3 regions of the Bacillus sp. LR_5 genome follow, and region 1 is predicted to be linked to each of the others. Evidence: riboswitches for the same ligand, from Rfam matches in the RefSeq annotation. Region 1 holds a riboswitch; each other region holds the start of a gene.
The links. Region 1 has a riboswitch for S-adenosylmethionine ahead of RAC86_RS05980 (5-methyltetrahydropteroyltriglutamate--homocysteine S-methyltransferase). Riboswitches for the same ligand answer to the same signal wherever they lie in the genome.

Region 1 (2,264 bases):
CTTGATGGAGGCTATACCGCTCAATGACATAAAAAACACACTTGCTCCGCCAGGGAATCAAGTGTGTTTTTTCTTTGCTTATTTCCAAACATCGTTAGCGATCTCAACCACATGGCGCAGCTTCGCCCATTGCTGTTCTTCAGTCAGCTTGTTGCCTTCCTCAGTTGAAGCGAATCCGCATTGAGGGCTGAGGCAAAGCTGGTCTAAGCTCACATAGCGGGACGCTTCTTCGATACGGCGTTTTACATCGTCTGGATGTTCAAGCTCACCGAATTTAGATGTCACTAAGCCAAGGACAAGCTGAAGATCAGAGCGCTTCACATAACGGAGTGGTTCAAATCCGCCTGAGCGTGAATCATCATACTCTAGGAAAAGCCCGTCCAGGTTCAAGCCGTCAAAAATGGTTTCGGCTGCTGCGTCATAGCCGCCTTCCGCTGTCCAAGTGGACTGGAAGTTGCCGCGGCAAATGTGCATTGTTACGGTCAAGTCATCCGGACGGTCTGCAATCGCGTCGTTAATGGATTTCGCAAATAGCTGGCGAAGCTCGTCAGGCGTTGTTCCGAACGCTTCGATTTGTTTTAAGCCTTTTTCAGATAAGAAAACAGCCCATGCTGTATCATCAAGCTGGAGGTAGCGGCAGCCTCTGTCATAAAACGCTTGAATCGCTTTTTTATATGCTTTGGATACATCGTGCTGGAAAAGGTGATAGTCGTTTTTGTATGCATCCTTTTCCAGCTTTCCGCGGAAAAACAGCATATTCGGGCTTGGGATTGTCATCTTTGGCGTCGCGTCACCGGCAATGCTATGGAGAAAGGAGTAATCTTCAAGCATTGGGTGAGTTGAAAAGTCGATATCACCGGTCACTTTTATGCCGCGTGCTTTTGTCTGTACGTTATGGAATTGAATGCCCTGCTCAGGAGTAAACGGCTCAACGCCATCTAAGTTTTCAAGGAAATCAAAGTGCCACCACGCTCTGCGGAATTCACCGTCTGTCACGACGTTCAGGCCGGTTTCCTTCTGTTTTTCCACAATGCGGGTGATTTCATCGTTTTCGATTTGGCGAAGCTGCTCAGCCGTAATCTCGCCGGCCGCTTTTTGCAGCCGCGCTTTTTTAACGGGCTCAGATCTCAGCAGGCTTCCGACTTGATCCGCGCGAAACGGCGGTTTTTTTCTTTGAAGTGATTTTTGTTCTGCGGGTGTTGTTTGTTGTGGCATGTTGTCCATTCCTTCTTTCCATTCGAATATAAAAAAGCTCTTCCTTTGGATAAGGAAGAGCTTGTGTGACAATCTCAACCTTATCTTCAAGAGCAATCATTGCTCTAAAGGATTTAGCACCATTCTGTTAAACAGCGGTTGCCGGGTATCGCAGGGCCAGTCCCTCCACCTCTCTTGATAAGGAAAACCTTTTTATGAAATTTTCTGATAGTATCTATTATTCACACATTTTATGTTTCTGTCAATGATAGATTATCTCCACACATCGTTGGCGATGTCGATCACATGGCGCAGCTTCGCCCATTGCTGCTCCTCTGTCAAAAGATTGCCTTCTTCTGTAGAGGCGAAACCGCACTGCGGGCTGAGGCACAGCTGATCCAGGCTGACAAAGCGCGCCGCTTCATTGATTCGGCGCTTCACATCCTCAGGATTTTCAAGCTCGCCGTATTTCGATGTAATCAAACCGAGTACAATTTGCAGATCCTTGCGTTTCACGAAACGGAGCGGATCAAAGTTACCGGAGCGGTCATCATCGTATTCCAAGAACAGGCCGTCCAAATGTAAGCCATCCAAAATCGTTTCCGCTACAGCGTCATAGCCTCCTGATGCCGCCCAAGTTGAACGGAAGTTGCCGCGGCAAATGTGCATCGTGATTGCTAAATCATCAGGCCGGTCTGCCACTGCATCGTTAATCGTTTTGGCGAATAAGGCAGGCAATGTTTCTGGATCGCCCCCAAGCGCTCGGACGACCTCTCTGCCTTTTTCCTCAAAGAAGAGAGACCATGACGTATCATCAAGCTGAAGATAGCGGCATCCAGCGTCATAGAAGGCTTTGATTGCTTTTTTGTACGCTTGGGCCAGATCATGAAAGTATTCCTCTTGGTCGTCATAAATCCCTTTATCGGCTTTTTCACCGAAAAACAGCATATTCGGGCTCGGAATCGTCAGCTTTGGTGTCGCGTCACCGGCAGTCTCATGTAAAAATTGATAATCGGCAAGCGCGGGGTGGCTCGTAAAATCGAGTTTTCCCGTCACTTTGATGCTGCGTG
Region 2 (2,264 bases), on a different contig from region 1:
GCCCCGGTTCCGCCGTCTGTTTTAAATGGATTGTGCACGAGCTGGGTTTCCAGCGTCCAATTGTGTTTACTCAAAAGAAACAGCTCCCTCTTTGACCTGACATAATGCCTGTTTTAGATCCTCTTTTAAATCTTCCGCATGTTCAATACCGACAGAAAAGCGCAGCAACCGATTGCACACCCCGTTTGCGATGCGGATCTCTTCAGGAATATCCATGTGCGTCTGGGTCGCAGGGTATGTAATAAAGCTTTCCACCCCGCCGAGGCTTTCTGCAAAACAAATGGTCTTCAGCGCTTTTAAAAACGGATTGACCCATTCTTCTTTTTGCAGACGGAAGGACAGCATGCCGCCTTTTCCGGGATACAGCACATCCGAAATTTCTTCCTGCTCTTCTAAAAACGCCGCAAGCTCCTGCGCGTTTGCCTGATGCTGGCCCATTCTGAGGCTCAGCGTCTTCATTCCTCTCATCAGAAGCCACGAATCAAATGGCGGCAGGACGGCGCCGATTGCATTTTGATGCTGAAACATTTCCTCTCCGAGCTGCTCATCCTTCACCACGACAAGTCCAGCAAGCAGATCGTTATGCCCGCCTAAATACTTGGTTGCGCTGTGAATGACAATGTCAGCTCCCAGCTCAAGCGGCCGCTGCAAGACCGGTGTATAAAATGTATTATCTACGATCAGCAGAAGACCGTGCTCCTTTGTAATCCGGGCAATATGTGCAATGTCCGCCTCCTGCATGAGGGGGTTTGTCGGCGTTTCCACAAACACCGCTTTTGTATTCGGCGTAATCTTAGAGCGTAAACAGTCCTCATCGCTGAAATCATCATAATGAAAAGTCAATCCGTATTTTTTCCATTCATTTTCAAATAAACGGTACGTGCCGCCATATAGGTCCGATGAAACGATCAGTTCATCTCCGCTTTTAAACAGCGCCATAATCGTTTGGATAGCAGCCATTCCCGAACTAAAGGCAAGCCCTCTCGCGCCGTTTTCTAAGTTAGCGATGGCGTCCTCAACAAGCTGGCGTGTCGGATTTTTTGTGCGGACATAATCAAATCCGGTAGATTCTCCGATCCCTCTGTGGCGGTATGCTGTTGATAAATAGATAGGAGCACTCACTGTTCCCGTGACTTCATCGCTACGGTTCCCAATTTGAGCTAATTTCGTTTCAACGTGCTGTGACATATAGCTGACACCTTCCCTTTTCAAAATAAAAACCCCTTCTTCATAAGAAGAAGGGGTTTAACGCTTCTTCTTATCTTCCAAGCATAAAAAACGCTTGCTGGATTTAGCACCTTGGCGCTTTGCACATGCAAAACAAGCCGGTTGCTGAGGTTTCTAAGGGCCAGTCCCTCCACCTCTCACGATAAGAAATATCGATTTCAATTTTCTGATTGTTTTATATTAGCGCAATTCACAGTTTATTTCAACACTTTTTTCTTCGTGTGCCGAACCGTTTAAAGAGAGAAATTTCTAATAATTCATGGTACAATAATTGAAAATGCAAGAAAGTATAGTGATGTCCTGGAGGAATGTTTTTATGGCACCGAAAAACGGCACAGTGCAAGAAAAGAAATTCTTTTCAAAAGAGCTTAACGAGGAAATGACCTTGCTTGTTTATCTGCCGTCCAACTACTCCCCGCTTTATAAATACCATGTCATTATCGCGCAGGACGGCCACGATTATTTCAGGCTGGGGAGAATCGGCAGACAGGTTGAGGAATTGCTGTCGAAACGCGAAATAGACCGGAGCATTATTATCGGTGTTCCTTATAAGGATGTAAAAGAGCGCAGAAACACCTATCATCCGGAGGGTTCAAAATTTTCGGCTTATAAACGGTTCATCGCCCATGAGCTCGTTCCTTTTGCAGATGATGAGTATCCAACCTATCAGATCGGTTACGGCCGAACGCTGATAGGTGATTCGCTCGGAGCAACCGTGTCACTTATGACAGCGCTTGATTATCCGAATATGTTTGGCAACATCATCATGCAGTCTCCCTATGTTGACAAACACGTACTAGAAGCCGTAAAACAGTCAGACGATATCAAACACCTCTCTATTTATCACCAAATCGGAACAAAAGAAACTGACGTCCACACGACAGACGGGAACATTCTGGACTTTACAGAACCGAACCGGGAGCTGAAACAGCTGCTGGAGAAAAAGCTTTCCGATTATGATTTCGAGCCATTTGACGGAGACCACAAATGGACATACTGGCAGCCGCTCATCACCCCGGCGCTGAAAAAAATGCTTT
Region 3 (2,264 bases), on a different contig from region 1:
CGGCTCTGCTTTGATGTAAATGACATTATTGACAGGCGCAAATGAGCTGTATTTTGTCATTTTGAGAACGATCGGATGGGACTCCTTTGCGATGTTTCTCAGATGTGATACAAGCTGATCCGCTTTCTCCTCTTTACATTCAAACGATGCTCTCAGCGTCAAATGGGGCGGGATCAGGGAATAGCTCGGATCATAGCGCTTTCTGTAAGAGTTCGCAAGGTCTTGGAGTTTTTTTGATGGAAATAAAACGATTCCGTATTTCATATTATGTCCCTCCTGGAAATAAAGTATGATAGAATATCAAAGCATTTTTTTCAGCGCCGGCGTGATGAGCGGCTGCCAGTATGTCCATTTGTGATCTCCGTCAAATGATTCAAAATAATAATCGGAAAGCTTCTCCTCCAGCAGCTGTTTCAGCTCCTGATTCGGTTCTGTAAAGTCCAGAATGTTTCCGTCTGTCGTGTGGACGTCAGTTTCTTTTGTTCCGATTTGGTGATAAATAGAGAGGTGTTTGATATCGTCTGACTGTTTCACAGCTCCCAATACATGTTTGTCAACATAGGGAGACTGCATGATGATGTTTCCGAACATATTCGGATAATCAAGCGCTGTCATAAGAGAAACGGTCGCTCCGAGAGAATCACCGATCAGCGTCCGACCGTAGCCGACTTGATAGGTTGGATACTCGTCATCCGCAAACGGAACGAGCTCATGGGCGATGAACCGTTTATACGCCGAAAATTTTGAGCCTTCCGGATGATAGGTTTTTCTGCGCTCTTTTACATCCTTATAAGGAACACCGATAATAATGCTCCGGTCTATTTCTCGCTTGGACAGCAATTCTTCGACCTGTCTGCCGATTCTCCCCAGCCTGAAATAATCGTGGCCGTCCTGCGCGATAATGACATGGTATTTATAAAGCGGGGAGTAGTTGGACGGCAGATAAACGAGCAATGTCATTTCCTCGTTAAGCTCTTTTGAAAAGAATTTCTTTTCTTGCACTGTGCCGTTTTTCGGTGCCATAATGCATTCCTCCAGGACATCACTAGACTTTCTTGCTGTTTTCCATTATTGTACCATGAATTATTAGAAATTTCTCTCTTTAAACTGTTCGGAACTCGAAGAAAAAAGTGTTGAAATAAACTGCAAATTGCGCTAATATAAAACAATCAGAAAATTGAAATCGATATTTCTTATCGTGAGAGGTGGAGGGACTGGCCCTTAGAAACCTCAGCAACCGGCTTGTTTTGCATTATGTGCAAAACGCCAAGGTGCTAAATCCAGCAAGCGTTTTTTATGCTTGGAAGATAAGAAGAAGCGTTAAACCCCTTCTTCTTATGAGGAAGGGGTTTTTTATTTTGAAAAGGGAAGGTGTCAGCTATATGTCACAGCACGTTGAAACGAAATTAGCCCAAATTGGAAACCGAAGCGACGAAGTAACGGGAACAGTGAGTCCTCCTATTTATTTATCAACAGCATACCGCCACAGAGGAATCGGAGAATCTACCGGATTTGATTATGTCCGCACAAAAAATCCGACACGCCAGCTTGTTGAGGACGCGATCGCCAGCTTAGAAAACGGAGCGAGAGGGCTTGCCTTCAGTTCGGGAATGGCTGCCATCCAAACGATTATGGCGCTGTTTAAAAGCGGAGATGAACTGATCGTTTCATCGGACCTATATGGCGGCACATATCGTCTGTTTGAAAACGAATGGAAAAAATATGGATTGACCTTTCATTACGATGATTTCAGCGATGAGGACTGTTTACGCTCTAAGATTACGCCGAATACAAAAGCGGTGTTTGTGGAAACACCGACAAATCCGCTCATGCAGGAGGCGGACATTGAAAAGATCGCCCGGATCACAAAAGAGTACGGTCTTCTGCTGATCGTTGATAATACATTTTATACACCGGTCTTGCAAAGGCCGCTTGAGCTGGGAGCCGACATTGTGATTCACAGTGCAACCAAGTATTTAGGCGGGCATAACGACCTGCTTGCGGGACTTGTCGTTGTAAAGGATGAGCAGCTTGGTGAGGAAATGTTTCAACACCAAAATGCGATCGGCGCCGTCCTGCCTCCGTTTGATTCGTGGCTTCTGATGAGAGGAATGAAGACGCTGAGCCTCAGAATGCGCCAGCATCAGGCAAACGCGCAGGAGCTTGCGGCGTTTTTAGAAGAGCAGGAAGAAATTTCTGATGTACTATATCCCGGAAAAGGCGGCATGCTGTCCTTCCGTCTACAGAAAGAAGAGTGGGTCAAC

Region 2: another riboswitch for S-adenosylmethionine. It lies ahead of metI (cystathionine gamma-synthase/O-acetylhomoserine thiolyase); the one in region 1 lies ahead of RAC86_RS05980 (5-methyltetrahydropteroyltriglutamate--homocysteine S-methyltransferase).
Region 3: another riboswitch for S-adenosylmethionine. It lies ahead of metI (cystathionine gamma-synthase/O-acetylhomoserine thiolyase); the one in region 1 lies ahead of RAC86_RS05980 (5-methyltetrahydropteroyltriglutamate--homocysteine S-methyltransferase).

Annotation. Positions count from the first base shown of each region.
Region 1 is NZ_JAVAXX010000017.1:4,792-7,055, forward strand. It holds gene RAC86_RS05975 (3-hydroxybutyrate dehydrogenase) at 1-27, shown strand, start outside; gene RAC86_RS05980 (5-methyltetrahydropteroyltriglutamate--homocysteine S-methyltransferase) at 79-1,215, opposite strand; SAM riboswitch class I at 1,293-1,399, opposite strand; gene RAC86_RS05985 (5-methyltetrahydropteroyltriglutamate--homocysteine S-methyltransferase) at 1,468-2,264, opposite strand, start outside.
Region 2 is NZ_JAVAXX010000198.1:3,048-5,311, forward strand. It holds gene metC (cystathionine beta-lyase) at 1-74, opposite strand, end outside; gene metI (cystathionine gamma-synthase/O-acetylhomoserine thiolyase) at 67-1,188, opposite strand; SAM riboswitch class I at 1,256-1,376, opposite strand; gene RAC86_RS27270 (esterase family protein) at 1,544-2,264, shown strand, end outside.
Region 3 is NZ_JAVAXX010000002.1:20,287-22,550, forward strand. It holds gene RAC86_RS00925 (YjcG family protein) at 1-264, opposite strand, end outside; gene RAC86_RS00930 (esterase family protein) at 301-1,023, opposite strand; SAM riboswitch class I at 1,191-1,314, shown strand; gene metI (cystathionine gamma-synthase/O-acetylhomoserine thiolyase) at 1,383-2,264, shown strand, end outside.